One region of the Faecalibacterium sp. DFI.5.82 genome, then DNA from elsewhere that is predicted to be linked to it. Evidence: a T-box and tRNA genes for the amino acid it is inferred to sense, from the RefSeq annotation. Region 1 holds a T-box; the other holds one or more tRNA genes.
What was found. A T-box is a leader RNA that pairs with one kind of tRNA and senses whether it is charged. The one in region 1 lies ahead of tyrS (tyrosine--tRNA ligase), so its partner is inferred to be a tRNA-Tyr.

Region 1 (15,984 bases):
CACTATACGCTGGGCATCGACACAAGCAACTATGCAACCTCTCTGGCGGTTTTTCACACAGCCGGAGAGGTTGTTTGCGCAAAGAAACGTTTTCTGCCGGTCAAGGAGGGCCAACTGGGCCTGCGGCAGAGTGATGCGCTCTTCCACCATACCGCGGCTCTGCCCGAGATGTTGGAGGAGCTTGGCCGGGAGTTTGATCTGACCCGGATCTCGGCAGTGGGCGTTTCCCAGAAGCCGCGCCCCGTGGAGGGAAGCTATATGCCCTGCTTCCTGGCGGGTGTCAGCGCGGCCACAGCCTTTGCGCAGGCCCGGGGCATCCCGCTCATCCATACCACCCATCAGCAGGGACACGCGGCGGCAGCGCTGTTTGCAGCAAAAGGGGAAGAGCTCTTCCGCCAGAAAGTGCTGCTCTTCCACATCTCAGGCGGTACAACGGATCTTCTTCTCTGCAATGAGGTAAAGGAGATCACCACACTGGGCACCAGCACCGACCTATACGCCGGGCAGGCAGTGGATCGTGTGGGGGTCAAGCTGGGGTTTGGCTTCCCGGCAGGTGTGGAAGTTTCCCGTCTGGCTGCCTTGTGTGAGGAACCCATTAAGCCCAGATCCAGCGTGAAGGGGATGCAGTGCAGTCTTTCGGGGCTGGAAAATCAGTGCAATGCCCTGCTGAATGAGGGCAAAACCCCGGCGTATGTCTGCAAATACTGCCTGCTCTGTGTAGCGGACACCGTGGTCAAAATGACAAAAGCCGCCCAGAAGGAATACCCCGGCCTGCCGGTGGTCTGTGCGGGCGGTGTGATGAGCAGTGATATCATCCGCGCCTGGGTGCAGCAGCGCCTGCCACAGGTGTATTTCGTGCCCGGGCAGTATTCCAGCGACAACGCCATCGGTGTGTCCATTCTTGCCGCACAGGGGGCTGGATTATGGCTGAAGTGATCTCAGTCTCGGCCCTGAACCGGTACGTCAAGAATCTGCTGGACGTGAATGATGTTCTGTTCGATCTGGCCCTGCGGGGCGAGATTGCCAACTTTGTGCAGAACGCCCGGAGCGGGCACTGCTACTTTTCCCTGCGGGACGAAGCCGCCAGCGTCAGGGCTGTGATGTTCCGCTCCGATGCGCGGCGGCTGGGTTTCCAGCCCGAAGAGGGTATGAAGGTGGTGGTGCGCTGCCGTGTGACCCTCTACGAGCGGGACGGTGCGTTTCAGGTCTATGTCAACGACATGTTTCCGGACGGCATCGGTTCGACACAGCTGGCCTTTGAACAGCTAAAGGCAAAACTGGACAAAGAAGGACTTTTTGCACCGGAGCATAAAAAGCCGCTGCCCCGGTTCCCGCAGTGTATCGGCCTTGTTACCAGCAAGACTGGTGCTGCACTGCAGGATATCCGCAATGTCATCGGGCGGCGCTGGCCTGCGGTGCGTCTGCTGCTGGCTCCTGTGAATGTGCAGGGCTTTGAAGCGGCAGAGGAGATCGCCGATGCCATTACCCGGCTGGACAAAAGCGGGCGGGTGGACGAGATCATTGTAGCGCGCGGCGGCGGAAGCCGGGAGGACCTGTGGGTATTCAACGCCGAGGTCATTGCCCGGGCGGCCTACCGCTGCAAAATGCCCCTCATCAGCGCCATTGGTCACGAGATCGATTTTACGATCCTGGATTTTGTGGCAGATCAGCGCGCGCCCACGCCCTCAGCGGCGGCAGAGCTTGCTGTGCCCGACCGTGCCGAACAAGGACGAAAATTATGCACTTTGGAAGAAAATATTCACAATTGTATCCAATTTAAGCTGAGTTTATGCTATAATAGATTGGAACAGACCGAACAGCTGCTTTCCCGTGCCGGTGTACAGGCAGCGCTGGAGGAGCGTGCTGCCCACCTGGATACTCTGGCCGGGCGGCTGCAAACTGCCGCCAGAGGTAAGCTGCAGGCCGGAGAGCTGCGTCTGAAGCATACGGCAGCACTTGCCGCATCCCTGAACCCCTACGGTGTGCTGGCCCGCGGCTATGCCATGGTGCAGGACAATAGAGGAAGGATCTGCACGCCGGATGCGCTCCGGCCCGGGCAGACCTGTAAACTCCGGGGCACGGAACACCGCGTGACCTGCACGGTCAATACAGTGGAGGAACTGGATGAGAGCACCCAAAAGCTTTGAGGATGGAATGACCCGGCTGGAATCCATCCTTGAACAGATGCAGCAGCCGGAAACAACGCTGGCGGAATCGGTCAAACTCTATGCCGAAGCCGCATCCCTGATGGATTATTGTAACGGTACGCTGGAAAAGGCCACGCTGCAGCTGGATGAGATCGACGCGCAGCGGGCTCCCCGGCCGGATGCCGCACATTAAGGAGGAAGTTTCATGGATTACGCGAAGCAGTATCAAGAGTATCTTGCCAGGGCAAATCAGGCACTGGAAAAGGCCTGCGAGACTTTTTTACCCGAGGAATCTGAGGTCTGCCGGGCTGCCCGTTACAGCCTGCTGGGCGGCGGCAAACGCATCCGCGCAGTGCTGGTTCTGGCCGTGTGCGAGATGCTCAACGGCAGCGCTGAAGCAGCCGAGCAGTTTGCGGCGGCGGTCGAGATGCTGCACTGCTATTCTTTGATCCATGATGACCTGCCCTGCATGGACAACGATGACCTGCGCCGGGGCAAGCCCAGCTGCCACAAGGCCTTTGGTGAATCCACTGCTATGCTGGCCGGCGATGTACTGTTGACCGAGGCGTTCAACGTGGTCGCAAATGCACCGGCTTCGCCCATTGTCAGTGTGCAGGCCGCAAGGGCCTTGGGCGCTGGTGCGGGCAGCCATGGCATGGTTTACGGGCAGGAGCTTGACCTGAAATATGAGGCACTGGCTGCCACCGAGGAGCAGCTGCGGCTGATCCACCGGAACAAGACCGGTGCGCTCATCAATGCTGCTGTTCAGATGGGTGCTGCCGCTGCTCAGGCCAATGAGACCCAGTGCAAGGAGCTGGAGGACTATGCCTTCGGCATTGGTCTGGTGTTCCAGATCGTGGATGATGTGCTGGATGTGACCAGCACCGCCGAACAGCTGGGCAAACCCATTGGCAGCGACAGTGAGAACGGCAAGACCACCTTTGTGACCTTGTATGGGGCCGAGGGTGCCATGGAGCTGGCAAAAAAACTGAACAACGAGACCTGCGCCTCCCTGCACGCGGAATTTGGCGAAAAGGCCGCTTTCCTGGAGCAGCTGGCAAAAGAGCTGCTGGTGCGCCGCAGCTGATCCGAAAAATAAGAAGGTGGAACTACCATGCAATTTATCCATAGCGTCCTGACGTTCAATGAGATTCTTACAGTATCCCTGTTGTCCTGGTTTGTGGCGCAGGTGCTCAAGACCATCATCAACTTTGTCCTGCTGGGCAGGTTCCAGCTGGAGCGGATGTGGGGCGATGGCGGTATGCCCAGTGCCCACAGCGCCACGGTAACGGCCATGGTCATTGCTACGGCACGCAGCGAGGGCATCCATTCGGCTATCTTTGCGGTGGCCGCAGTTGTTGCCATCATCACCATGCACGATGCTATGGGTGTGCGCCGCGAGACCGGCGAGCAGGCCAAGGTGCTGAACAAGATGCTGGAGCAGTGGATCGAAGTGACCGAGAAAAACAATCCCTTCCTGCAGAATATGCACCTGAAAGAGATGGTTGGTCACACTCCGCTGCAGGTTATGGCCGGTTTTGCACTGGGTATACTGGTCGGCTTCCTCTATCCTATGGGCCTCTGAGCGCCCCATTTCAAAACGTGAGAAGGACGTGAATTTATGAATTCGCCTTTGCTGGAGAAAATCTCTCAGCCCAGCGATCTGAAAAAGCTGTCCAGTCAGCAGACCGTGCAGCTTTGCGCAGAAATCCGTGAATTTCTTCTGGATAACGTATCAAAGACCGGCGGCCATCTGGCATCCAATCTGGGTGCTGTGGAGCTGACGGTGGCTCTGCACCGGGTGCTGACCACCCCCACGGATGAGATCGTGTTTGATGTGGGCCATCAGTGCTATACCCACAAGTTGCTGACCGGCCGCCGCGAGGGTTTTGCCAAGCTGCGGCAGCTGGATGGCATTTCAGGTTTCCCGAACCCCAATGAAAGTGAGCATGATGCTTTTATTGCCGGTCACGGCAACACCGCGCTCTCGCTGGCTGTGGGCATTGCCTGGGCCAAAAAGCTGCGGGGCGAGCCGGGACAGGTGGTTGCCCTCATTGGTGACGGTGCCTTTACCGGCGGTATGGTCTACGAGGGGATGAACAATATCGGCGGGCTGGACAATCTGCTGGTCATCCTGAATGACAACAAGATGTCCATTTCCAAGAATGTGGGCGCGTTGTCCCGCTACCTGAGCCATCTGCGCACCACCAGCCGCTATTACGATGCCAAAGAAAATGTGCGTTCCTTTCTGGATGGCGTGCCTGTCATCGGCCCACCGCTGAAATCTGCGATCCAGAACAGCAAGGCCATGGTGCGCAGGGCAATGTATCATTCGACCATGTTCGAGGATATGGGCTTCCACTATTATGGTCCTTTTGATGGTAACAATGAGCCGGAGCTTGAAGGGATCCTGCGCGATATCCACAGGCAGCCCGGCCCCCATTTCCTGCATGTCGTGACCAAGAAAGGCAAGGGCTATGCCCCGGCTGAGAGCAACCCCGGTAACTTCCACGGTGTTTCGACCTTTGATCTGGTCAACAGCATCCCGGACCCTGAGGTGGCTCCCAAGGAGTCTTTCTCGACGGTGTTCGGCAATGTTCTGAACAAGGAGGGGGCGGAAAACCAGAAAATCTGCGCCATCACGGCCGCAATGAAGTATGGTACGGGCCTGCAGTTCTTTGCACACACCCACCCCAAGCGTTTCTTTGATGTGGGCATGGCAGAGCAGCATGCTGTGACCTTTGCAGCGGGCCTTGCCAGCCAGGGAATGCTTCCGGTAGTTTGTATCTACTCTACCTTCCTGCAGCGTTCCTATGACCAGATCATCCATGATGTGAACCTGCTGAAGGAGAACGTTGTCCTTGCCATCGACCGTGCCGGTTTTGTTCCGGCAGACGGCGAGACCCATCAGGGAATCTTTGACCCGGCCTTCCTCAGTCAGGTGGGGATCCCGGTCTATTCGCCCTCCAACTATGCCGAACTGCGGCACTGGCTGCCCATCCTGCTCAGTGATGAGATGCAGGGCCCCCGGGCAATCCGGTATCCCCGCGGTGGTGAGAGCGCAGCACTGGCGCAGTTTGGCTGTTCCGGCAGAGAATATGATCGGCTCTATACCGCCCCTGATGCCAAGGCTGTAATGGTCAGTTACGCCGACGAAGTCGAGGATGTGCTGACTGCGGCGAAGCTTCTGGGCAAAGAAAACGTTCCCTGTGATGTTTATAAGCTTGTAAAGATATATCCCTTTACACCTGAGTTTATTTCTGAAATTTCAAGATATGACGTTGTTTTGTTCGCGGAGGAATGCGTAGCCTGCGGCGGCATCGGTGAGCATCTGGAAATGGCTCTGCAGAAAGCAGGCTGGCAGGGTGCTTATATCCACCGTGGTGTGGAGGATGTGCGTCTGCCCCATGCGACGGTTCCGCAGATCAAGCAGAGCACCGGCCTGGATGCAGAACATCTGGCACAGGCCATCCGTACATGGAAAGGAGCAGAATCTTGAAGATTCGTTTGGATCAATATCTGGTTCAGCATGGCCTGATCCAGAGCCGTGAGCGCGCTAAGGCGCTGATCATGTCCGGCGTGGTCTTTGTCAATGAACAGAAGGTAGACAAAGCCGGTGAGATGATCAAGGAGGATGCCAAGGTGGAGGTGCGCGGCCATGATATCGGTTATGTCAGCCGCGGCGGCCTGAAGCTGGAAAAGGCAATGAAGTGTTTTCCGCTGACCCCCAAGGGGAAAGTCTGCATGGATATTGGCGCATCCACCGGCGGCTTTACCGACTGTATGCTGCAAAATGGTGCAGTCAAAGTCTACGCAGTGGATGTGGGCTACGGTCAGCTGGCATGGAGTTTGCGCACCGATGAGCGGGTGGTCAATATGGAGCGCACAAACATCCGCAACGTGACCCTTGACCAGCTGGCAGAGCCAATCGAGTTTTTCAGCGTAGATGTCTCTTTTATCTCGCTGCATCATATTTTCCCGGTGGCGCAGGCCATCACCACTCCGGACGCTATGGGTGTCTGCCTGGTCAAGCCTCAGTTTGAGGCTGGCCGCGAAAAAGTGGGCAAGAACGGCGTTGTCCGTGACCCTGCCACCCACCGTGAGGTGCTGCACAATGCCATGGGCTATGCTGCTGCCAACGGCTTCAAGGTCTGCGGACTGGATTTCAGCCCCGTCAAGGGCCCTGAGGGAAACATTGAATATCTGATGTTCGTTCAGAAGAGCGATGAACCCGGTGCACTGGATGATTCGGTTGCTGAACAGGTGGTGGCATCCAGCCATTCTACGCTGGACCGCTGAACCATAATCCATAAAATCAGGGAGGGCGCGGACGATGACCGTCTACATTTCCCCAAACCCCGGCAAGGCTATGGCCTACGGCATTTCCCAGCGGGCGGCGCAGATCCTGCTGACCCATGGGGCACAGGTGCTGATGCATGATGGCCTGCAGGCCGAGTGCATGACCATGGGCGTAGAGTATCTGTCCCAGAAGGAATGCCTGGAGCGGACGGATGTCATCCTGACCATCGGAGGAGATGGCACCATCCTGCACGAGGCGAATCTCTCACTGGTATACCGAAAGCCCATTCTCGGCATCAATCTGGGCCGGTGCGGCTTTCTGGCTACCTGTGAGGTCGATGAAATGGAAGCCAAGCTCTCCGCCGTAGCCCGGGGTGAATATTTTCTGGATAACCGGATGCTGCTCTATGTCCGTGTGCTGGGGGATGACAGCTGGGAGGGCCATGCCCTGAATGATGTGGTTATGACCAAGGGCCGCCTGCAGCAGGCGGTGGATTTCAGCATCTATTGTGATGATATCCTGGTGGAGCATTACCGGGGCGATGGTGTCATTGTGGCAACGCCCACCGGCTCCACCGCTTATTCTCTGGCGGCAGGCGGGCCGATCCTTGATTCTCAGACCAAAGGCATCGTTGTCACGCCCATCTGCCCCCACAGCCTTGCCAGCCCGGCCATGGTTTTTGCGCAGGAGCGCAAGATCAACCTCTGTGTGGGCCAGGTGGCAGATGAAGAAGTTTTTATCAGCTGTGATGGGGATGCGGGCTATTCCGTAAAAGCCGGAGCCACCGCGGAGGTGCGGCTGTCTGACCAGGTCGTGCAGCTCATCACCTTCAGCAAGGCCGACCAGTTCCAGGCCATTGACCAGAAACTGCGCGGCAGACGATGACACAAACACAACGAAGGGAGAAGATCACATGGGACGCACCAGCCGAGGGGATAACAAGAGCAAGCAGAAGCGGCAGCAGGCCATCCTGCGTCTGATCCAGGAGAATCCCATCAGCCGGCAGGAGACCCTGTTGGAGTACCTGAGCAAGGAGGGTTTTGATGCCACACAGGCAACCATCTCCCGCGATATCCGGGAGATGAACCTTGTCAAAGCTGCCACCACCACCGGCTACCGCTATGTTTCCAGCCACAGCGAGGCACTGAACCCCAAGATGCAGGCCCGGTTTGAGACCATCTTCCATGAATCTGTCCTGGGGGTGGACTTTGCGGGCCATGTGGTGCTTGTCAAATGCTATTCCGGCATGGCCAATGCAGCCTGTGAGGTGTTTGACGCACTCAAGTGGAAAAATGTGGTTGGCACCCTTTCCGGTGATGATACCTTTCTAATCGTGGCCCGCTCAGAGCGGGACGCAAAGACCATTTGCACCGAGCTTGGGCATTACATCGGGCAGAAATAAAGGCGGGAGAGAACGAACATGTTGAGCAGTCTGCAAATTGAAAATGTTGCAGTCATCCAGAAGGCCAACGTGCATTTTGAAAAGGGCCTGAATGTCCTTACCGGCGAGACCGGTGCGGGCAAATCTATCCTGATCGACTCCATCAATGCCATTCTGGGCAACCGCACCTCCAAGGATCTGGTGCGCACGGGGGCTGCAAAAGCAGTCATCCGGGCGGCATTTGATGATGTTCCGCCTGCAGTGCTGGACAGCCTGGAAAAGGCGGGGTATGAGCGTTCAGAAGCGCTGACCCTGAGCCGTGAGATCACTGCCGAGGGCAAGAGCACCTGCCGCATCAACGGAATGCCTGCCACAGCAGCCATTCTGCGGGAACTGTGCGGTGGGCTCATCAACATCAACGGCCAGCACGATTCCGTAGGCCTGTTGAACCCGGCCCGCCATGAGGGTATCCTGGATGCCTACGCCCAGAACGGGGCGGTGTATCAGGAGTATTATGCTGTTTACCGGGAGCTTATCAAAGTCAAAAAGGAGCTGGATGCCATCATCACCGATGAGGGTGAAAAACAGCGAAAGATCGATCTGCTGAGTTATCAGGTACAGGAGATCGAGGATGCCAGCCTGACCGCAGGCGAAGAGGAGACGCTGATGGCCCGCCGTAAGGTGCTGGCGAATGCCTCCACCATCCGGGAGCGCATCTCCCAGAGCTATGCGCTGCTTTCGGGCGGAGATGATGCCCCGGGTGCCGTTGATCTGCTGGGGGAAGCATCCAATGCGATCGATGGAGCCGCCCAACTGGACAGCGGCCTTTCTGCTGCCGCCGGACAGTTGCTGGATCTTTATTACACCGCAAAAGACCTTTCTGCTGACCTGATCGGGCGGCTGGAGGGCTACGAGACGAATGATGCAGAGCTGGATGAAATCGAACAGCGGATGGATCTGATCTACAAGCTCAAGCGGAAATACGGTGATACTGTGGAAGATATCATCGCATTTGGACAGCAGGCAAGGGAAGAGCTGGACCGCATCCAATTCTCACAGGAGCGGACAGAGCACCTGCAGGCTGAAAAGCATCGGCTCTATGTACTGGCCAGGGATAAGGCCGAGGTACTGACCCAGACCCGCCTGAAGGCCTTTGAGGAATTGAACAGGCGCATCTCCGGCACACTGGATTTTTTGAATATGCCCGGTGTCCGCATGACCCTGCGCCATACCCGCGGCCCGCTGGCCAGCCATGGCCAGGACAGCGTGGAGTTTTATATTTCCACAAACCCCGGTGAGGATCCCAAGCCGCTGGCAAAAATTGCTTCCGGCGGTGAACTGAGCCGTATCACGCTGGCAATCAAGAACGCTATGGCCGATAAGGACGCAGTGCCTACGGTTATCTACGATGAGATCGACAGCGGCGTGTCCGGCAAGGCGGCCAGCCGCATCGGTGAGGTGCTCAAACAGAGCGCAAAAGATCACCAGATCCTCTGCATCACCCACACAGCGCAGATCGCTGCACTGGCCGACTGCCATCTGCTCATCCAGAAGAATATCACGAATGAGCGAACCTATACCGAGATCCACCCGCTGGATACCGAAGGCAGAGTGGACGCGCTGGCGCATATCATTTCCGGTGACCATGTCACGGAGCTTTCCCGTGCCAATGCTCGAGAGATGCTGGGGCTGGCCGAGCATGAAACCGGTGATTGACAACCCTGCTGCTTTGTGCTAAACTAATTTTTGTTGAAAGACGTTGAAGGGAACAAGTACCTTGTCAGTGTCTGCCCAGAGAGACCCCGGTTGGTGCAAGGGGTGTGCAGAACAGCAGGGGAAATACCTCCCGGAGTTGCAGGCTGAATGCTTTGGCTAGTAGGCTGTGCCGCGTGCGAGCGTTACAAACGCAGGAGTGTATCCCATCTCTGTGGGGCGCACTCGTGAGGCCGTTCCTGTGAGGGGGCGGCAAACAGAGGTGGTACCGCGATTTTCTCGCCCTCTGCCAAATTCATTTTTGGCAGGGGGCGTTTTCTTTTGTCCTCTGCCCGACAAAACAGGAGGATAATCCTATGACCCTTTACGAAGAACTGCAGGCACGCGGTCTGGTGGCCCAGATCACCGACAATGAGATCATTGACCTCATCAACAACGGCAAGGCCACTTTCTACATTGGCTTTGACTGCACTGCGGACAGCCTGACTGCGGGCCACTTTATGGCCTTGACCCTGATGAAGCGCTTGCAGATGGCTGGCAATAAGCCCATTGCCCTGATCGGCGGCGGCACCACCATGATCGGTGACCCCTCTGGCCGTACCGATATGCGCAAGATGCTGACCAAGGAGGACATTGCTCACAATGCAGCCTGCTTCAAGAAGCAGATGGAGAAGTTCATCGATTTCTCTGAGGGCAAGGCTCTGATGCTGAACAATGCCGACTGGCTGCTGAACCTGAATTATGTTGAGCTGCTGCGTGATGTGGGTGCCTGCTTCTCCGTCAACAACATGCTCCGTGCCAAGTGCTATGAGCAGCGCATGGAGAAGGGCCTGTCCTTCCTCGAGTTCAACTACATGATCATGCAGAGCTACGACTTCTACTACATGTTCCAGCACTACGGCTGCAACATGCAGTTCGGCGGCGATGACCAGTGGAGCAACATGCTGGGCGGCACTGAGCTGATCCGCCGCAAGCTGGGCAAGGATGCCTACGCGATGACCATTACTCTGCTGACTGATTCTCAGGGCAAGAAGATGGGCAAGACTGCAGGCAATGCGGTCTGGCTCGACCCCAACAAGACCAGTCCCTTTGAGTTCTACCAGTACTGGCGCAATGTCGGCGATGCTGATGTGATGAAGTGCATCCGGATGCTGACCTTCCTTCCGCTGGAGCAGATCGATGAGATGAGCACCTGGAAGGATCAGCGTCTGAATGAGGCCAAGGAAATCCTGGCCTACGAGCTGACCAAGATGGTGCACGGCGAGGAAGAGGCTGAGAAGGCCCAGAACGCTGCCCGTGCCCTGTTCAGCGGTGCTGCTGACACTGAGCACATGCCCTCCACTCAGCTGACCGAAGCGGATCTGACCGATGGCTCCATCGGCATCCTGACCCTCATGGTCAAGGCCGGTCTGGCCGCTTCCAACGGCGAGGCCCGCCGCCTGGTTGTGCAGGGCGGTGTCCTGGTGGATGGTGAAAAGGTAGCTGCTCCCACTGTCAGCTTTACCGCTGATCAGCTGAAGAACGGTATCGTCATCAAGAAGGGCAAGAAGATTTACCACAAAGTGACCCTGTAATCTTTTAGAACCAGCGTATGATAAAAGCCCGGCGGCATCCAAAAATCGGATGCCGCCGGGCTTTTTACGTTTGTGTAATGTTTATAGAGAAGGGCACTTACAGCTCAAAGGCCTTCTTCAGCACATCGTAAGCGGAGTCCTCGTTCTCACTGCGCACCAGCAGAGAAATATCCAGATCGCTGGTGGTGATGAGCAGAACCTCGATGTCAGCCATGGCCAATGCGTTCAGGGCCCGGGCAGCTACACCGCAGCTGGTGACCATGTCCTCACCGAAGAGGTTCAGCTTGGAGTAACCAACGCTGATCAGCGGGGAAGCCTTGGCATCCTTGTCGAGATTGGCGGCAGAGATGGCCTTCATCACCAGCGTCAGATCGCTGGCAGATGCGGTAAAGCTGAAATCAATGTTGGTACCGTGAGGGGCGCTCTGACTGATCATATCCACCACAACGCCGGTATCGGCAAAGATCTGCAGGTAGCGGGCCAGGCTGTTGCCCTTGAACTCCACATCCTGCACACTGATCATCATCAGGCTGGGCTCAATGTTGATTTTGGAAACACCATACATAATGAACACTCCAATCTGCCCCAAAGGGCTACAAATTCAGGCGAGCGCCAAAAACGCGCTGTTGATGTTGGTCTGTAATACGTTCTGGATGTACTCTATCCCAAAGCTGGGGTAAGCGGCCCGGACACCGTGCGCCTGCGCCAGCTCCGGCGTATATTCCTGGAAGAGGTAGGTGCGGACGTTGGATTTACCGGCATCATAGTGGGTCACGGTGGGATGTAATTGCGGGAAAGCGACAGCGCAGTGAACGCTGCCATCCGGGTCCGTCGTCTTGTTCAGCTCCAGTGTCAGGATGGCACCGATGAGCTGATCCGGTTTGCTCTGGGTGCTGAGGAAATTTCCCAGAGAATAGGCCACAAAGGTCTGGCGGCCATCCACAGAGGTTTTCCACTCGGCATCCTGCACCACATGAGGGTGCGTGCCCAGAATAACATCCGCACCCCAGTCGGAAAGCTGCTGGGCGAGGTCCCGCTGGGTCTGGGTGATCTTGTGACTATCCTCCACGCCCCAGTGAACTCCCACCACCACGAAATCGGCCAGCTCACGCGCCCTGCGCACCTGCTGTTCCATCACATCCCGCTGGCTGGTGTAGATGACATTGGCCGTCATTGCACTGCTCTGCGGGATGCCATTGGTGTGGTCGGTGTAGGAGAGGTAGGCAATCGTCACACCGTTTACCGTCTGCAAGGGGATAGTACCATAATCGCTCTCTCCGTACCACAGGCCGGTCGTGACCACATCTTCCGGCATCTCGTCCCAAAACCGCAGCGTTGCTGCGATACCTTTGGCACCTTTATCGTAGGTGTGATTGTTGGAAAGACTGAACACCCGGATGCCTGCCCGGTAAAGAGCCTCTGCGCATTCACCGGGGGTAGAAAAGCAGGGATAGGTGGAAGGCTCCAGTTCCTTGCTGCAGAGTGTTTCCTGGTTGATCCAGTTTACATCCTGCGCGGCATAAAAATCCAGCAGGTGCTCGTAGCAGTAGTCAAAATTATATCGCTGGCCTTCCGCTGCCCGGCGGGCTGCCTGTTTGTAGATGGGAGCATGGATCAGATTGTCCCCGGTGGCCGAAAAACGCAGTGTGGTTGTAACAGGCTGCGGTTCCGGTTCGGGCGGGGGAACGCTTTCAGCGGTCGAAGGCTCGTCCTCAAAGGGGCCAAGCACGATGCCAGGAGTCTGGAAGCGCCAGAGGCCAAAGCAGGCCAATGCCGCACCAGCCACCAGCAGCACTCCCATCATCCTCAGAAAAACGGGTTTTCGTTTTCGCCGGTTCTGCAGTTCGTGCCGCGAATGTCGTTTCGTGGATGCCGCGTGTCTTGCCTGTTCCATTCCGTCAGCCCTCCTGCCGCTCAAAATGGTGGAAGACGCAGAGACCTTACAGCTCTGCGATCATGTTACCCATATTGTACAGGCCAGGCTCCTTTTTTGCAAGATAGACAGCAGCATTTATTGCGCCATTTGCAAAAACACTGCGGGAATATGCAGTATGCTTGAGGGTGATGACCTCGTCCGGACCGCAGAACAGCACCTCGTGGTCGCCCACGATGCTGCCTCCGCGCACGGAGCTGATGCCGATTTCCTTCGGGTCGCGCTTCTGGCGCACACAGGAACGGTCGTAAACATAATGATATGCGCCGTTATTCTCTTCATTGATGGCATCGGCCAGCATCAGGGCAGTGCCGCTGGGGGCATCCAGCTTGTTGTGGTGGTGCTGCTCCACGATCTCCACATCATAGTCTGCACCCAGAATGGCCGATGCACGCTTGCACAGCTCCGACAGCAGGTTGATGCCGATGGACATGTTGGCGCTCTTGAACACGGGCACAATGCGGGACAGCTGCACCACCTTCAGCTGCAGCTCTTCGGAAAGGCCAGTGGTGCAGACCACGATGGGCATCTTGTGTGCTTCGCAATAGGTCAGTGCCTTTTCCACAGCAGCAGGAGCGCTGAAATCAATGATGACATCGCCCTTGCCGTCCAGCTTATCCAGACTGTCGTATACGGGGATGCCGTTCTGCTCACCGTCCTGCTGGTCGATCCCGGCGACCACGCGGCAGTCACTCCGGTTTGCAATCATCTCGCAGAGGACGTGGCCCATCCGGCCGCCAATGCCCTGAATGATAATATCTGTCATTTTTGTTTCCTCGTTTTCTGTTGTAACGGCAAATGCCCGGGAGGAACCAATCCCACCAGGCATTGTGCGTTGTTTCGTTTATTCCTGAATCAGACCTTCGGCCTCCAGTGCCTGCTCGATCTTCTCCTTGTGGGCATCACTGGGCTCGACCAGCGGCAGACGGCAGGGACCGGCCTCCCAGCCCAGCACATTCATGGCGTACTTGACAGGGATGGGATTTACTTCGCAGAAGAGTGCATCCGCCAAGGGCAGGATCTCCAGCTGCAGCTTGCAGGCAGTTTTGGTGTCGCCCTCAAACCATGCCTTGCAGCAGTTGTGCACCAGCTCAGGTTTGACATTGGAGACCACACTGATGACACCCTTGCCGCCCAGAGACAGCAGGGGAACAACCTGATCATCGTTGCCAGAGTAGATGTTCAGCTCGTCACCGCACAGCTGAGCGATCTTGGCCACCTGAGAGATGTTGCCCGAGGCCTCCTTGATGCCGTTGATAAGCGGATTCCGGCTCAGCTCCAGCGCTGTCTCGGGGGTGATGTTCAGACCGGTACGGGAAGGCACATTATACAGGATAACAGGGATGCCGCCCGCCTCGGCCATAGCGGTAAAGTGAGCCACCAGACCTGCCTGCGTGGTCTTGTTGTAATAGGGGGTCACCAGCAGCAGGGCATCGGCACCGCAGGCAGCAGACTTTGCTGCCAGTGCACAGCCGTGATCGGTATCATTGGAACCAGCACCCGCAATAACAGGCACCCGGTGGTTGACCGTCTCGACCGTAAACTTGATGGCGGCCAGCTGCTCCTCATCGGTCATGGTAGAGCATTCGCCGGTAGTGCCGCAGATCACAATAGCATCGGTGCCCCGTGCAATCTGATCTTCAATGATGCGGCCCAGCTCATCAAAGTTGATGCTGCCATCTTCGTACATGGGGGTGATGATCGCCACCGCCGCGCCGGTAAAGACAGGATTCTTCATAGTATAAAACTCCTTTGTACGCTCCGTCAGGAACGTGTTGTTCAGTCAAAATAGCCCTTTGCTGCCAGCAGCTCAGCCAGCAGCACGGCACCGCCGGCAGCGCCGCGCAGGGTGTTGTGACTCATGCAGGCGAACTTGTAGTCAAACAGGGTGTCCTCGCGCAGGCGGCCGATGCAGACAGCCATGCCGTTCTCTGTGTTGCGATCCAGCTTGGGCTGAGGACGATCAGGCTCAGTGAAGTAGTGCAGGAACTGCTTGGGTGCGCTGGGCAGGTTCAGCTCCTGTGCAGGGCCGCGGAAGTTAGCCCAGGCCTCGAGCATCTGCTCCTGGGTGGGCTTTTTGTCAAAGCTTACAAACACGGCGGCGGTGTGGCCGTCAGAAACGGGAACACGGAAGCACTGCGCAGTGATCGTGGGCTTCTCGGCGTTGACGATCTGATCGCCCTCGATGTGGCCCCACAGCTTCAGCGGCTCGCGCTCGCTCTTCTCTTCCTCACCGCCGATGTAGGGGATGACGTTATCTACGATCTCGGGCATCCGGTCAAAGGTCTTGCCTGCACCGGAAATGGCCTGATAGGTGCAGACCAGAGCCTTGTTGACACCAAACTCCTTCATCAGGGGATGCAGGGCAGGCACATAGCTCTGCAGGCTGCAGTTGGACTTGACCGCGATGAAGCCGCGCTTGGTACCCAGACGCTTGCGCTGGGCAGGGATGATCTCAATGTGGTCTGCGTTGATCTCAGGCACGACCATGGGAACATCTGGGGTAAAGCGGTTTGCGCTGTTGTTGGAGACCACAGGGCACTCGGCCTTTGCGTAAGCCTCTTCCAGTGCCTTGATCTCGGCCTTGGGCATATTGACTGCGCAGAAGATGAAATCGACCTGAGAAGCGACCTCTTCCACCTTGGCGGCATCCAGCACGACCATCTTCTTGACGCTCTCGGGCATCGGGGTGGTCATTGCCCAGCGGCTGCCAACGGCATCCTCATAGGTCTTGCCTGCGCTGCGGCCGGACGCGGCCAGCGTGGTCAGCTTGAACCAGGGATGATTCTCAAGCAGGGTCACAAAACGCTGCCCCACCATGCCCGTTGCACCAACGATACCAACTTTATACTGTTTTTCCATTTCCAGCACCTTTCCTTTCAATAAAAGCAAATTTACATCGAACACGGCTTGCAAACCAGCCGACCTTGCAATAT
Region 2 (15,984 bases), on a different contig from region 1:
ACTGCCCCGCAGCTTCTGCTCTGCCTGTGCGTGGAGCTCGGTGCGGAACTGTTCCACGGTCTGGCCCCGCACCTTGAGGTACTGGTCAAAGTTGACGTTGTTGGCCTGCAGCCGCAGGTTGAAGTTCCGCTGTTCGGCAAAATAGTTGCCGGAGACCAGATCCTTGGGCAGGGTGCCCTTGACACAGCCGCCCAGCTGGAAGATAAGCTCCCGGCGGGCCAGTGCTTTGGCCTGCGCACAGCGCTGGGCATAGAGCTCCCGTGCAACCTGCTGGCGCAGGGCCGCCTTGCCTGCGGCATCGGCGGCGCGGTCTTCATCGCCGTGCCGGGTGTTCACTTCCAACTCAATGCTCACCTGACGGATGGGCCGGGGCTGGATGGGCTGGGTGAAGCCGGTGTAACGCTCCAGCTCCAGCGGCGGCAGGCAGTAGAACTCTGCTCCCGCCCGGAAGCCCTCGGCCCGGTTGACGGCCAGCAGCTCAAAATCCGGATCGGTCACGGGAACCAGATGCTCTTTTTCCACAAGCTCCTGATATAATGTGGAAAAACCGGTCAGGATAGCCCGGTTCACGGCGGCAGTCAGCAGGTCCTCTTCCGTCTGCGGCGGGTTCTCTGCGGCCTGCTCGGCCTGAATGGCCGCTTCCAGCTCCTCGGCGCTGGCGGAAAATACCACCCGGCAGTCCCCGGGCTGGGGCATTCCAATATGTTCCAATACCATTGCGGTGACCTCCTTTCAACGGCTAAAGCTGACCATCAGTGCCAGCAGCACAACGGCCAGACAGAAATAGAGGATCTCGGCCCCCAGAACGGAGCGGTCGCCCTCCACATACATCTTCTCGGGATCTTCGGGGTCGTAGTACAGCGTGACCGTTTCTCCGCTGGCAAAGCCCTTGCCTTTGGCGGCTTTGGGGTAGTGCAGGCGGTGGCTGCCGCCCTCGGTCTCGAACTCAAGCAGATAAGCCGCGCCGTCCCGGCTCTGAACGGTGCCTGCCACCCGGGCCTCCACACGCTGGCCCTTCTGCTGTAAGCGGCGGCGCTGCAGCACACTGCGCAGGCCCATGTAGAACATGATGCCCGCGCCGATGATGAAGATCAGAACATTGAACATTCAGTTTCCCTCATTCCGTCATTACTCGCCCGGCGGCATACAGGCCGGACGGTCAGCTTTTATTGTACCATATTCCGGCCCAAATGCCCCTGTACGGAGTGCCCGAAATTTAGAGCATTTTTTTGTCGAACAATTTTGAAAATAGTGCTTGACTTTTCTTGTGGCTGTGGTATAATAACTAACGTTCCGAGCCGAACGGCCCACGAACAAAACAGAATATGCGGATATGGCGGAATTGGCAGACGCGTTAGATTCAGGTTCTAATCGGGGCAACTCGGTGGAGGTTCAAGTCCTCTTATCCGCACCAAACAAGAAAGATCCGAACCTTTTCTCGATAGGAGAAGGGTTCGGATTTTTTATTTTCCTTGCGCTGGGATTTTCTGATTTACAAACCTGAAGTGCTGTATTATAATAAAGTAATCACACAACAGGAGGCTCCTCAGAATGTCCCACTTGATCGAAACGGTATACAACCTGCTCTGGGGTGATCTGTTCACCCTGCCGGTGGGCGGCGGCATCGGCATCTCGCTGATGGCGGTGCTGCTGCTCACGGCGGGCGTGTTCTTCACCCTGCGCACCCGGCTGCTGCCCGTGCGGCTGTTCCGGGATATGATCGCCGCTGTCTGCGAGAAGAACCAGAGCAGGGACAGCCTTTCCTCTTTTCAGACGCTCATCGTCTCCACGGCCACCCGGGTAGGCATGGGCAATCTGGTGGGCGTGGTGGCGGCAGTGTCTGCCGGTGGTGCCGGTGCGGTGTTCTGGATGTGGGTCACGGCCCTGCTGGGGGCCTCCACCTCCTTTGTGGAATCCACACTGGCCCAGAAGTACCGGCAGCCCGACCCGCTCTATGGCGGTCAGCGCGGCGGCCCGGCCTACTACATCCATGTGCTGGCCGAGCGCAAGCGGGGCAAAAAGCTGCGTCATTCTATCATCGCGGTGTTGTTTGCCATTTCGGGCCTCATCTGCTGGTGCGGCATCAGCCAGGTCATCAGCAACTCGGTCAGCTCTGCCTTTGCCAATGCGTTCTCCATCCCGCCCATTGTGACTACGGTGGTGCTGGTGGTGCTCTCGGCGGTCATTGTCCTGCGCAAAGATGCCACCGTGAAAAGCCTGGATGTTATCGTGCCGATCATGGCGGTCTGCTATTTCGTGATGACAGTCATCATCATTGCGGTAAATTTCCGCCAGCTGCCCGCTGTGCTGGGCCGCATCTTCTCGGAAGCCTTCGGCCTGCGGCAGGTTGCCGCGGGCGGCTTTGGCGCGGTGCTGATGAACGGTGTCAAGCGCGGCCTGTTCTCCAATGAAGCGGGCAGCGGTTCGGCCCCCTGTGCGGCAGCGGCTGCCTTCTGCGATGACCCTGTGAAGATGGGCTTTGTGCAGGCACTGGGTGTCCTGATCGACACGGTGGTCATCTGCAGCTGCACTGCCTTTATGATGCTGCTGGCTCCCGCAAATGTCACCACTGGGCTGACCGGCATGGACCTGCTGCAGGCAGCGGCGCAGTACCATCTGGGCAGCTTTGGCGTGGTGTTCATTGCCGTCACGCTGGCGCTGTTCAGCTTCTCCACCTTCATCGGCATCCTGTTCTATGCCCGCTCCAATGTGGCGTACCTCTTTGGTGACCGCTGGGGCTGGCAGACGGCCTATAAAGTGCTGGCCCTTGTCATGCTGATGGTGGGCGGCCTGGAAGCCTATACCGTGGTGTGGGACCTGGGCGATGTGGGCATCGGCCTGATGACCATATTCAATCTCATTGCCCTCTACCCCATGTCCGGCGAAGCCATTGCCGCCTTGCGGGATTACGAGCGCCGGAAACATCTGACCAAAAACTGACCCTGCCGACAGCTTCCGCAGAAAAGCTGCAAAAATCCGAAAAAAGTAGTTGACAAATCGCCCGCAGTCTGATAAAATAAACAAGTCGTCCGGCAACGGATGTGAACAGAATCTGGGCGTGTTCCCGAGTGGCCAATGGGGACAGACTGTAAATCTGCTGCTTTTCAGCTTCGGTGGTTCGAATCCACCCGCGCCCATAAAAAGACCGTCAGTGTAGAGATATGCTGACGGTTTTCTGTTTGCAGAAGGTTTGGGTTTTCATGCGGGCGGATTCGAACAGCTGCGGCCCCGTCGCAGAAGAAGGGGCAAAAACAGCCCGGTGGGCTGTTTTTAGCAGCGCGGCTTGCGTAATCCACCCGCGCCCATAAAAAGACCGTCAGCGTAGAGATACGCTGGCGGTTTTCTGTTTGCAGAGGATGGTGTGCAGAAAAGGAGAAGCGTGTTCCCGGGATCGGGAGCGCGCTTCTCCTTTAGTATATAGTAATTATAGTATCGGCTCAGATCTCGTTGCCGGGGAACCGGGGGATGCCGTCAAAGCCCTTTTGCAGGTCGGCATCGGTGGGGATGTAGTCGCTCATCTGGCCATCGTGGAACTTCTCGTAGGCCACCATGTCAAAGTAGCCGGTGCCGGTCAGGCCAAAGACGATGGTCTTTTCCTCGCCGGTCTCCTTGCACTTGAGGGCCTCGTCGATGGCGTGGCTGCTCTCGGGGGCAGGCAGGATGCCCTCTCACTGGTTTGGCTGGATTTTATCACGTCATTGTCCTGAAGTCAAGAAGGAGATTTCAATTTTTACAAAAAAATTTACGCCCCCGGCAGAAACAGCAGCGTGCCCCGGGTGGCCAGTACAGGCTGGAACAGGCAGCCCGCCAGCCCGGCGGTGAGCGCCACGACGAGAAACAGCAGTGCCAGGATCAGAACGAGCCGGGCCAGCCCGAAGCGGTGGTGCCCGGCGGGGACTTTTTTGCGCTGCATGGTCAAACCTCCCTTTGTATCAGAGCTCTGCGCCATCCTATGCCGGGCTGTGCCGATTGTGTGCGGGCGCAAAATGTGGTACACTGTTACCGACAAATCACGGAGGAACTGTTATGCTGACCATTACACTGCTGGGCACGGCGGCCACCATGCCCCTGCCGGACCGTGCCCTGACCGCCGCGCTGGCCGAATGCGGGGGCCATGCCCTGCTGTTTGACTGCGGCGAGGGCACGCAGGCGGCGGCCCGCCGCGCCGGGGTCAACCTGATGAAGCTGGATGCCATCTGCCTGACCCACTATCACGGCGACCATATCTTCGGCCTGCCGGGCCTGCTGCAGACGCTGGGCTGTCAGGGCCGGGAGCGCCCGCTGACCCTTTACGGCCCGGAGGGGTTGGGGGAGGTCTGGCCCGCCCTGCGCACCCTGGCCGGGCCGCTGCCGTATCCGGTCAGGGCTGTGCAGCTGGACACAGACCCCATCGACCTGACCACCCTTTCCTCCGGCTGGCCTGCGGGGGCGCAGCTTACGCCTTTCCGCACCCGGCACCGGGTGCCCAGCCGGGGCTACCGGCTCGACCTGCCCCGGGCGGGCCGCTTTGACCCTGCAAAGGCCCGGGCACTGAACGTTCCGGTGCCTGCATGGAAGCTGCTCCAGCGGGGCCAGAGCATCCCGCTGGAAAACGGGGCGGTGGTCGCTCCCGCGGATGTGCTGGGCCCGGCACGCCGGGGTCTGCGGTTCGTGTTCTCGGGTGATACCGCCCCCTGCCCGGCACTGGAACAGGCCGCGCAGAACGCCGACCTTTTCCTCTGCGATGCCACCTACCCCGACAACGAGCAGGAGGCGCAGGCAAAGCAGTGGGGGCACAGCACTTTTGCGCAGGGTGCGGCCATTGCAAAAAAGGCTGACGTGCGCCGGTTCTGGCTGATGCATTATTCGCCCATGATCCTTGAACCGGAAGCCGTCCTGCCCAATGCGCAGGCGGTATTCCCGGCGGCGGAGTGCGGCTTTGACGGTAAACAGATCATCCTGCAATATGACGAGGAAGCAACATGACAACGATCAAACTTGACCCGGGTGCAGCCCTGCTGCTGGATGCGCTCCATGGGGCGGGCCATGCGGCCTACGCTGTGGGCGGCTGTGTCCGGGACAGCCTGCTGGGGCTGGACCCCCACGATTGGGACCTCTGCACCAGCGCCCGCCCGGAGCAGGTGATGGCGCTGTTCGGGGAGGAAAAGTGTATCCCCACCGGCCTGCAGCACGGCACCGTGACGGTGAAGCAGGGCGGCAGGCTCTATGAGACAACAACCTTCCGCACCGAGGGGGCCTATTCCGATGGCCGCCACCCGGATGTCGTCTGCTTTGTGCCGGATGTGCGGGAGGATCTTGCCCGGCGGGATTTCACCATCAACGCTATGGCATACAGCGCCGAGGAAGGGCTTATCGACCCCTTTGGCGGGCGGGACGACCTTGCCGCCCATCTCGTGCGGGCGGTGGGGGAGCCGGAACGCCGCTTTGAGGAGGACGCGCTGCGCATCCTGCGGCTCTACCGGTTCGCGGCCCGGTTCGGCTTTGCCATCGACCCAGCCACCGGTACTGCTGCCCGGGCACTGGGGCCGCATCTGGACTGCGTTTCGGCGGAGCGCATCCAGGAAGAACTGCTCAAGCTGCTGGCGGCACCCCGGCCCGGAAGCTATCTGGAGCCCGCTATTCTGGCCGTTGTCCTGCCGGAGCTGGAACCGGAAAAACAGCCGGAACGGTTTGCGGAACTCTGCCGTACCATCGACCGGATCGAACCGACAGCGGAGAACGTGCCCGCCCGGCTGGCGGCCCTTCTCTGCCCGCTGGGAGAAGCCGGCGCCCGCAAAGCTCTGCGCAAACTGAAATGCTCCAACGCGCTGACGGATGAAGTGACGACCTTGGTGGGGGGGAGTGTCGGTAGCTTTCTCCTCGGACACGAGACGGGCCATTCCATCGCCCGCCCTATTGCCTGCGGCAACAGGGTCCCACCCCAGCGGACGGTCCTCGGAGAAACTCCCGACACTCCCGTCCAAACGCCCTGCGGGACACCCGTGTCCGAGGAGGAAGCTCCCGGTACGCCCGGCTCCGAGATGCAGCTTACAGCCAAACGTCTTTTGGGCCGCTATGAGCTGCCGACGATCCAGCGCCTGACCGCCCTTTGCAGTGCCCGGCATCCGGAACAGGCCGAGGCCTTTGCTGCCCTGCGGGCCGAGGCGGAGCGGCTGACAGTAGAAAATGCCTGCTGCCGGGTGAGCCAGCTGGCCGTGAATGGCCGTGACCTGATGGCGGCGGGGGTCAGACCCGGCCCGGGTCTGCGGCAGGTGCTGAACGCCCTGCTGGAGGCTGTCATCACCGGGCAGACACCCAATGAAAAAGACGCGCTGCTGGCAGCGGCGGCTCAATTTTCTGCGTCTTGACAAGAGAAAGAAGCTGCGGTAGTATTATACTACTGTTTTAGTGTGTTATTGAATGAGGGACGATATGACAGAAGCACAGAACACGAAGCGCCCCGGGGCACTCATCGCCATGAGCGGCGGTGTGGACAGCTCGGTGGCGGCATGGCTGATGCAGCAGGCAGGGTACGACTGCACCGGCATCACCATGCGGCTCACCCGCAACGAGACGCTGGGGCAGTCCGGTTTCCACACCTGCTGCTCCGAAAAGGACATCGAGGATGCCGCCGAGGTGGCCTTTGCGATGGATATCCCCTATGAGGTGCTGGATTTCACCGCCGACTTCCGGGAGAAGATCATCGAAAAATTCATCCGGGTATATGAGATGGGCGGCACGCCCAACCCCTGCATCGACTGCAACCGGTATATGAAGTTTGACCACCTGCTCCGCTGGGCTGAGAGCCATGGCATGGAGTATGTGGTCACGGGCCATTACGCCCGGGTGGAGCAGGACGAGGCCACCGGCCGCTGGCTGCTGAAAAAGGGGCTGGACGAGGGTAAGGATCAGAGCTATGTGCTCTATAACCTGACCCAGGAGCAGCTGGCCCATGTGCGCCTGCCGCTGGGGGGGCTGCACAAGGCCGAAGTGCGTGAGATCGCGGAAAAACAGCATTTCATCAACGCCCACAAGCATGACAGCCAGGATATCTGTTTTGTGCCGGACGGCGATTACGCCCGCTTCATGGAGGACTTCACCGGCAAGCATTACCCGGCAGGCGATTTTCTGGACGAGAACGGCAAAAAGGTGGGCACTCACAATGGCGCGGTGCGGTATACCATCGGCCAGCGCAAGGGCCTTGGCCTTGCCATGGGTGCGCCGGTGTATGTCTGCGCCAAGGATATGCAGGCCAACACCGTCACGGTGGGCCCGGAGGAGAACCTGTTTGACCGCATCGTCTATGCCGACGAGGTGAACTGGATCGCCATCCCGGAGCTGACCGCGCCCTTGCGGGTCACGGCCCGCACCCGCTATCACCAGACCGAGCAGGCTGCCACCGTCTACCCGGCAGGAGAGGGGCAGTTCCGACTGGAATTTGACCAGCCCCAGCGTGCCCCCACGCCCGGTCAGGCCGTGGTGCTGTATCAGGGGGATGTTGTGCTGGGGGGCGGCACCATCGTTGCGGTGGAATAAACCGCTCAGGCGCTTTGCAGGAAAGTGATAAAGTAAAACGAGAGCAACTGTGCCGAACCGGTAAAATGAACGACACAGTGTAAAATGGAGGAGCAAGTATCTATGCAGGATCAATATTCCCGCACCCAGCTGCTGCTGGGCAAGGAAGCAATGGAAAAGCTGCACAATTCCCGTGTGGCGGTGTTTGGCATTGGCGGCGTGGGCGGCTACACGGTGGAAGCGCTGGCACGCAGCGGTGTGGGTGCGCTGGATCTCATTGATGATGACAAGGTCTGCCTGACCAACCTGAACCGCCAGATCGTGGCCACCCGCAAGACCGTGGGCCAGTACAAGGTGGATGTGGCCGAACAGCGTATCCACGAGATCGACCCCAACATCAAGGTCACCACCTACAAGATCTTCTTCACCCCGGAAACGCAGGATCAGTTCGATTTCACCCAGTACGACTATGTAGTGGATGCCATCGACACCGTCACCGGCAAGATCGCGCTGGTGGTCAAGGCCAAGGAGGCCGGTACCCCCATCATCTGTGCCATGGGCGCGGGCAACAAGATGGACCCCACCCGCTTTGAGGTGACGGATATCTACAAGACCTCCGTCTGCCCGCTGGCCAAGGTGATGCGCACCGAGTGCCGCAAGCGGCGGATCAAGCACCTGAAGGTCGTCTACTCCAAGGAGCCTGCCATGACCCCCATCGAGGATGATTCCATCAGCTGCAAGAACCACTGCATCTGCCCCCCGGGCACCCAGCGCAAGTGCACCGTCCGGCGCTCGGTCCCCGGCTCCAACGCCTTTGTGCCCTCGGTGGCCGGGCTCATCATCGGCGGCGAGGTCGTGAAGGATCTGGTTGGATTTGTGCCGATGAAAGGTTAAAAACGAGAACGCCCCTCTCCGGTCTCACAGATGCCGGAGAGGGGCGTTTTGGGTCAGGGGGGAGCTGCTTCCACGGCATGGGCACAGGTGGAGCGTGCATCGGGCCGCAGGGCTGCCGCCTGCCCGGGCGTAGCCATTGGCGGTCACCCCAGCAAACACAATGTTGAAATACGTTCATTTGACAAAATACTTTTGCTAATTTATACTGGGATGCATATTCACATGCAAAAATCAAGGATAGAAGATAGGAAGTATCGTCATGCTGACTCTGGATAAGATCTACCACGCCGCCTTTGTGCTCAAGGACGTTGCCCGCAAGACCGACCTGATTGAAGCGCCCAAGCTCTCCAAGGACTGCCACCTCTACCTCAAGACCGAGAACCTGCAGGTGACCGGCAGCTTCAAGGTGCGGGGAGCCTATTATAAGATCAGCCAGCTCTCCAGGGAGGAGAGCGAAAAGGGCGTGATCGCCTGCTCTGCCGGAAACCACGCACAGGGCGTGGCTCTGGCCGCCACCCGCAGGGGCATCAGGAGCATCGTCTGTATGCCGGACGGTGCCCCCATTATGAAGGTAGAAAACACCAAGAGCCTGGGCGCGGAGGTCTGTCTGGTGCCCGGCACCTATGATGATGCCCACGACAAGGCCGTGGAGCTACAGGCCGAGACCGGCATGACCTTCATCCACCCCTACGATGATGAACAGGTCATCGCAGGTCAGGGCACCATCGGTCTGGAGATCCTTGACCAGCTGCCCGATCTGGATGCCGTCATCGTGCCCGTGGGCGGCGGCGGCCTGATCTCCGGCGTGGCCTTTGCCATCAAGAGCCTGCGCCCCGAGGTCAAGGTCTATGGTGTGCAGGCCGAGGGTGCCCCCAGCATGTACCGCAGCCTGCATGAGCACAAGTATCAGACCCTGAAAAATGTGGCCACCTTTGCGGACGGCATTCAGGTCAAGACCCCCGGCGAGCTGACCTATCAGCTCTGCGAGGAATATGTGGACGACATCGTGACCGTCAGCGAGGACGAGACTGCCGCCGCCATCCTCTCCCTGATGGAGAACCAGAAGCTGGTGGCCGAGGGGGCCGGTGCGGTGCCTGTGGCAGCGGCGCTGTTCCACAAGCTGCCCATCGAGGGCAAAAAGGTGGTCTGCCTGATCTCCGGCGGCAACATCGATGTGAACATCCTCAACCGCGTCATCACCCGTGGTCTGGTGATGAGCGGCCGCAAGGCCAACCTGACCATCGCGCTGGAGGATAAGCCCGGCCAGCTGGAGCGGGTGGCCGCCATCGTTTCCCGCTGCGGCAGCAATGTGGTCTCTGTCCTGCACGATGGCTCTGACCCCAACATGCCCATCTCCAGCTGCTTCCTCAAGCTGGCGCTGGAGACCCGCGACCATGCCCAGATCGAGCAGATCCGGCAGGAGCTCACCAAAGAGGGCTTCCAGCTGGTGGCCGAGCGCGTTTGATTTTCTGACCGCCTCATCTGCCGCCTGCGGCGGCAGGTTTCTTCCAAAATAGCAAAAAGCGCTGTGCAGTCATTTCACTGCACAGCGCTTTTTCTTATCCATAAAAACGAAAAAGCAAACATTATTTCTGCACGCCGCTCTCGCACTGTTCGATGAACTGTTTGGCCACGCGGGGGCTGCGGCCGCCGGCGCGGATGGCGAAGGCCTCGGCCTTGACCAGCAGCTCTTCCATGGGCATCTGGATGTGGTGCTGTTTTGCCAGCTCTTCCAGAATGGCGGCAAAGCGGGCTTTCTCGGGCCGCTGGAAGGTGACAGTCAGGCCGAACCGGGCGGAAAGGCTCATCAGCTCCTGCCGGGTGTCGGCTTCGTGGATGTCGTCGCCGGTGCGGTCGGTCAGGGTCTCCTTGATGAGGTGGCGGCGGTTGGAGGTGGCGTACACCGCAATGTTCCGGGCCCGGCCGCCCACGCTGCCCTCGAGGATGGCTTTCAGGGCGGCAAAGTTGTCGTCGTTGGAGGAGAAGCTCAGGTCATCGATGAAGAGGATGAATTTGAGCGGGTTGGCCGCCAGCTGATCCATCAGGTCGGGGATCTGGTAGAGCTGGTTCTTCTTGACCTCCACCAGCCGCAGGCCGTCGGTGGCGTACTCATTGGCAATGGCCTTGACCGTGCTGGATTTGCCGGTGCCGGCATCGCCGTAGAGCAGAACATTGTTGGCGGGGGAACCGGCCAGCAGGGCGCGGGTGTTGGCAATGACCTTTTCCCGCTCCTTCTCGTAGCCCGGCAGCTCGCTGAGCTTCTGGGGGTCGGGGTACTTCACGGGCACCAGCTGGCCGTTCTCCACTGTGAACACGTGGTGCTTGGCAAACATGCCGTAGCCCTTCTTCCCGGCTTCCCGCATCCGCTGGTTATAGGCGGCGGTCAGGTCGAGCTGCCTTGCCTCCCAGCGGGGCAGGAACGCCAGCTCCCGGTTCTGCCGGTCGGCGGCTTCCAGCAGCGCGTCCAGCGTCAGGCCGCAGAGCTTCTGCAAAAAGTTCAGCTCGCTGTTCAGGGCAGCCTCCATCACAGGGGAGAGCTGGCCCGCAGCAGCCTGTCGCACACAGAAGGTCTCGGTCTCCAGCACGGCGTTGGAAAGATAATCGCCCAGATTGGTGGTGTGGGCAAATAGGGCGGCTTCAAAGGCGGCTACAGCATCGCACAGGGGGGCGATGGTATCGTCAGCCGCTTCCAGCCGGTCGGTCAGCGCCGCCAGCTTTGCCACAACGGGGTCGCCCAGCAGGGCACGGAAAACAACAAGCCCGTGGAGCCGGGCGTTCCATTCACGAAGTTGCATAGGAAAATCCTCTCTTTTTAACGGCCTTGCCCTCTCAGGCGCGCCGCGCCAGCTCCCCCAAAGGGGGAGCCATTGGCAGGCCGGTCAGAAGGCTGTTTATTTTTATAACAGTGTAGAATTGATTATACTCTTGGAAAAGGCGCTTAGCAAGGGTGTGTTCAATTATCTTCATCTTTCGGCTGATTCACTTTACAAATCGTCGATTGACAAAGGCCCGATTTATAGTATAATTGACCCAACGTTCAAATCGGAATGCAAGATGCGAAAAGTAACGTGTCTGAGGGAAATTTTGTTGAGAGTGTAAGAGGAAAAGGAACAGGAGCAACTTACCATGCAGTTGAATGGTTCGCAAATTTTTGTTGAAGTCCTCTGCGAACAGGGCGTGGACACCATCTTCGGCTACCCCGGCGGTGCTGTGCTGAACCTGTACGACGAGCTGTATAAGAACTCTGACCGCATCCACCATGTGCTGACCGCCCACGAGCAGGGCGCTTCTCATGCGGCCGATGGCTATGCCCGCGCAACGGGCCGCACCGGCGTGGTGCTGGCCACCAGCGGCCCGGGTGCCACCAATCTGGTCACCGGCATTGCCACTGCCTACATGGACTCCGTGCCCATGGTCGCCTTTACCGGAAATGTGCCGACCCCCGGTCTGGGCAAGGACAGCTTTCAGGAGGCGTACATCGAGGGCATTACGATGCCCATCACCAAGCACAACTTCACGGTGCGCAAGGTAGAAGAGCTGGCCGACACCATGCGTGCGGCGTTCCGTATTGCGCAGAGCGGCCGCAAGGGCCCGGTGCTGGTGGATATCCCCAAGGATGTCACCGCTGCTGTCTGTGAGTTCACTCCCAAGCAGCCGGAGCCGATCCGCACCGTGACCACCTACGACGAACAGCAGGTCAAGTGGGCCGCCGATATCATCAACGCGGCCAAGCGCCCGCTGGTCTATTTTGGCGGCGGCGTGCGGAGCGCGGCTTCCTGCCAGCCCCTGCGTGACCTGATCCACAAGGCGGAGATCCCCGCCACCTATACCCTGATGGCCGCAGGCGTTGTGCCCTATGGTGACCCGATGAACATCGGCATGGTCGGAATGCACGGCTGCTACACCTCCAACCGGGCGGTCGCGGATTGTGACGTGCTGATCGCACTGGGTACTCGCTTTTCTGACCGCGTGGCCCTGAACCCCAAGACCTTTGCCAAGAACGCCACCATCATCCAGATCGATATCGACCCCAGTGAGCTGGGCAAGAACGTGGATGTGGACCTTGCCATTGTCGGTGATGTCTGCTATGTCCTGAGCGGGATGCTCCCCCTCATTGAGGAGAAAAAGCACCCCGACTGGATGAAGATGATCCACGAGTGGCAGGCGCAGGATTACCACCCCGTGTCCGACCCCACCCGCCTGATGCCCCATCAGGTCATCGGCGAGGTGTGCAGCCAGTGCGGCCCTGAGGCCGTGTATGTCACCGACGTGGGCCAGCACCAGATGTGGGCGGCCCAGTACATCCGCCACACCAAGAGCCGCGGCTTTATCACCAGCGGCGGCCTGGGCACCATGGGCTTTGGTTATGGCGCGGCCATCGGCGCGCAGATGGCGCTGGGCCGGGAGCAGCGGGTGGTCATGTTCACGGGCGACGGTTCCTTCCACATGAACCTCAACGAAGCCTGCACCGCTGTCAGCTATGAGCTGCCCATCATCACGGTCATCTTCAACAACTCTGTGCTGGGCATGGTGCGCCAGTGGCAGACCACTTTCTACGAAAAGCGCTACTCCCAGACCGACCCCCACCGCCGCACCGACTTTGTCAAGCTGGCCGAGGGCTTTGGCCTGAAGGGCTACCGCTGTACCAACCTCCCCGAGTTCCAGGCCGCATTTGCCGATGCCCTCAAGCAGAAGGGCCCCACCTGGATCGAGTGCATCATCGACAAGGACGAAAAGGTCCTGCCCATGATCCCCGGCGGCGGCGACATCAATGATATCATCATGGAATAAGGAGGACTGACCCATGGAATCCAAACGCAGAGTCATCAGTCTGCTGGTGGACAACCAGAGCGGTGTTCTGGCCCGGGTGTCCAACCTGTTCTGCCGCCGCGGCTTCAACATCGACAGCCTGACGGTGTCCGCCACCAACGACCCGGCGGTCAGCCGCATCACCGTGACCATCACCAGCGATGAAAAGGCGCTGAGCCAGCTCATCCTCCAGACCGAGCGGCTGGAAGTAACCCGGCAGGTGTTCGTGCTGGACCACGAGAACTCGCTGGAACGGGAGCTGCTGCTGCTCAAGTTGGCTGCCGATGTCCACAACCGCAGTGAGCTGCGGGAGATCGCCAGCATCTACAAGGCAAAGATCATTGATCTTTCGCCCGACAGCATGGTGCTGGAGCTGACCGGCCGCCCTGAAAAGGTGGACGCGTTCCTCAAGATCCTGGCAGATTACAAGATCCTTGAGCAGTGCCGCACCGGCGTGACCGCCCTGGAGCGCGGCGGGATGCACCAGCACATGCAGAAGCCCCCGCAGGAGGTGCGGGCAGCCCAGCTGCCCCTGCCCGGGACCCATTGCCCGCAGTAAGGGAAGAAACCCCACCGTCAATGCTTCGCATTGCCACCGCCCCTAGTAGGGGCGGCTCTGGCGTTGCATAAAGCCCTGCAAGTTCCCCTTTCTGCCAAGGGCTCCCCTATTAGGGGAGCTGGCGAGCAGATGCGAGCCTGAGGGGTTCAACTCAGTTTTCCATAAAAATCAAAATATAAAAATAAAACAGGAAAGAGTAAAAGGAGACTACTACCATGGCGATCAAGAAATACTACGATTCCGACTGCAACCTCGGCGTGCTGGACGGCAAGACCGTTGCTGTCATCGGCTTCGGCAGCCAGGGCCACGCCCATTCCGAGAACCTGGCCGAGAGCGGCGTGAATGTTGTTGTCGGTCTGCGCAAGGGCTCTGCCCACTGGGCAAAGGCCTCCGAGTTCGCTGCCACCCACGACAACTTCAAAGTCATGGAGGTCGAAGAGGCTGCCAAGGCTGGCGATGTTGTGATGATGCTGGTGCCCGATGAGCTGTGCGCTGATATCTACAACACGCAGGTCGCACCTTACATGACCGAGGGCAAGGCTCTGGCCTTTGCACACGGCTTCAACATCCACTTCAAGACCATCACCGCTCCCAAGAACGTTGACGTGATCATGATCGCTCCCAAGGGCCCCGGCCACATCGTCCGCCGCCTGTACACCGAGGGCGAGGGCTGCCCCTCTCTGATCTGCGTGGAGCAGGATTACACCGGCAAGGCAAAGGACATCGCTCTGGCTTACGCTTCCGGCATCGGCGCTGGCCGTGCAGGCATCCTGCAGACCACCTTCAAGGAGGAGACCGAGACCGACCTGTTCGGCGAGCAGGCAGTTCTGTGCGGCGGTGTCTGCGAGCTGATCCACGCAGGCTTCGATACGCTGGTTGAGGCTGGCTACGAGCCCGAGATGGCATACTTTGAGACCTGCCACGAGATGAAGCTGATCGTTGACCTGATCAACGAGGGCGGCTTCTCCAAGATGCGCTACTCCATCTCCAACACCGCTGAGTACGGCGATTACCGCACCGGCAAGCGCCTGATCACCGAGGAGACCCGCAAGGAGATGAAGAAGGTCCTGACCGAGATCCAGGACGGCACCTTTGCTTCTGAGTTCCTGACCGAGATGAGCCCCAAGGGCGGCCGCAAGGTCCACTTCCTGGCTGAGCGCCGGATGCAGGCCGAACACCCCATCGAGAAGGTGGGCGCAGAGCTGCGCAGCATGATGAGCTGGCTGAAGAAGTAATTAACTCCCCCAGTCGCCTGCGGCGACAGCCCCCTCAAAGAGGGAGCCTTTTGTCTGACCGCAGCGTGAAGCCTCCCTCCGTGAGGGAGGTGGCATCGCGCAAGCGATGACGGAAGGAGTTCAGCCAAAAGCTGCTTTTAAAACTAAGAAAGGCTCCCTCCTTTGGGAGGGGGTCTTTTGTTATAAGGAAAAGAGGATATGTTATGAGAAGCGATAACGTGACCAAGGGTTCGGAGCGGGCCCCCAACCGAAGCTTATTCTACGCACTGGGTTACACCCCCGAGGAGCTGGAGCGCCCGCTGATCGGCGTGGTCAGCGCTTACAGCGAGATCGTGCCCGGCCACATGAATCTGGATAAGATCGCCGATGCCGTCAAGGCCGGTGTGGAGATGGCGGGCGGCACCCCCATCCTGATCCCGGCCATCGGTGTCTGCGATGGCATCGCCATGGGCCATGTGGGCATGAAATACTCCCTGGCCTCCCGCGAGCTGATCTGCGACAGCGTGGAGACCATGCTGATGGCCCATCAGCTGGACGGTCTGGTGCTGGTGCCCAACTGCGATAAGATCGTGCCCGGCATGGTCATGGCCGCAGTCCGCATGGATGTGCCCGCGGTGGTCTGCTCCGGCGGCCCCATGCTGGCTGGCAGCTACGGCGGCGAGGAAGTCAGCCTTTCCAAGATGTTCGAGGCTGTGGGCGCTTACAAGGCCGGTATGATCACCGACGAGCAGCTGGAAGACTGCACCTGCAACTGCTGCCCCAGCTGCGGCAGCTGCTCCGGCATGTACACCGCCAACAGCATGAACTGCCTGTGCGAGGCCATTGGCATTGCCCTGCCCGGCAACGGCACCATTCCGGCGGTCTACTCCAAGCGCCTGCAGCTGGCCAAGCACGCCGGTATGGCCATCATGGACATGGTCAACAAGGGCATCACCGCCCGCCAGATCATCAACGAGCGCTCCATCCGCAACGCACTGACCTGCGATATGGCGC

Region 2: it encodes a tRNA-Tyr, which carries the amino acid that the T-box ahead of tyrS (tyrosine--tRNA ligase) is inferred to sense. The anticodon was not compared.

Annotation. Positions count from the first base shown of each region.
Region 1 is NZ_JARFIS010000001.1:597,085-613,068, forward strand. It holds gene P0G09_RS03060 (glycoprotease) at 1-936, shown strand, start outside; gene xseA (exodeoxyribonuclease VII large subunit) at 924-2,147, shown strand; gene xseB (exodeoxyribonuclease VII small subunit) at 2,125-2,340, shown strand; gene P0G09_RS03075 (polyprenyl synthetase family protein) at 2,353-3,234, shown strand; gene P0G09_RS03080 (divergent PAP2 family protein) at 3,262-3,732, shown strand; gene dxs (1-deoxy-D-xylulose-5-phosphate synthase) at 3,769-5,646, shown strand; gene P0G09_RS03090 (TlyA family RNA methyltransferase) at 5,643-6,446, shown strand; gene P0G09_RS03095 (NAD(+)/NADH kinase) at 6,481-7,332, shown strand; gene P0G09_RS03100 (arginine repressor) at 7,361-7,849, shown strand; gene recN (DNA repair protein RecN) at 7,868-9,544, shown strand; T-box leader at 9,579-9,831, shown strand; gene tyrS (tyrosine--tRNA ligase) at 9,898-11,115, shown strand; gene P0G09_RS03115 (ACT domain-containing protein) at 11,213-11,680, opposite strand; gene P0G09_RS03120 (CapA family protein) at 11,717-13,009, opposite strand; gene dapB (4-hydroxy-tetrahydrodipicolinate reductase) at 13,056-13,814, opposite strand; gene dapA (4-hydroxy-tetrahydrodipicolinate synthase) at 13,893-14,786, opposite strand; gene asd (aspartate-semialdehyde dehydrogenase) at 14,828-15,910, opposite strand.
Region 2 is NZ_JARFIS010000015.1:404-16,387, forward strand. It holds gene P0G09_RS14590 (FKBP-type peptidylprolyl isomerase) at 1-717, opposite strand, end outside; gene P0G09_RS14595 (DUF3592 domain-containing protein) at 733-1,107, opposite strand; tRNA gene P0G09_RS14600 (tRNA-Leu) at 1,328-1,414, shown strand; gene P0G09_RS14605 (alanine/glycine:cation symporter family protein) at 1,552-2,940, shown strand; tRNA gene P0G09_RS14610 (tRNA-Tyr) at 3,055-3,137, shown strand; partial or broken gene P0G09_RS14615 (TrpB-like pyridoxal-phosphate dependent enzyme) at 3,438-3,668, opposite strand; gene P0G09_RS14620 (hypothetical protein) at 3,743-3,913, opposite strand; gene P0G09_RS14625 (ribonuclease Z) at 4,027-4,965, shown strand; gene P0G09_RS14630 (tRNA nucleotidyltransferase) at 4,962-6,347, shown strand; gene mnmA (tRNA 2-thiouridine(34) synthase MnmA) at 6,412-7,515, shown strand; gene P0G09_RS14640 (tRNA threonylcarbamoyladenosine dehydratase) at 7,618-8,388, shown strand; gene ilvA (threonine ammonia-lyase) at 8,648-9,853, shown strand; gene P0G09_RS14650 (ATP-binding protein) at 9,975-11,183, opposite strand; gene ilvB (biosynthetic-type acetolactate synthase large subunit) at 11,515-13,179, shown strand; gene ilvN (acetolactate synthase small subunit) at 13,193-13,756, shown strand; gene ilvC (ketol-acid reductoisomerase) at 13,972-14,991, shown strand; gene ilvD (dihydroxy-acid dehydratase) at 15,195-15,984, shown strand, end outside.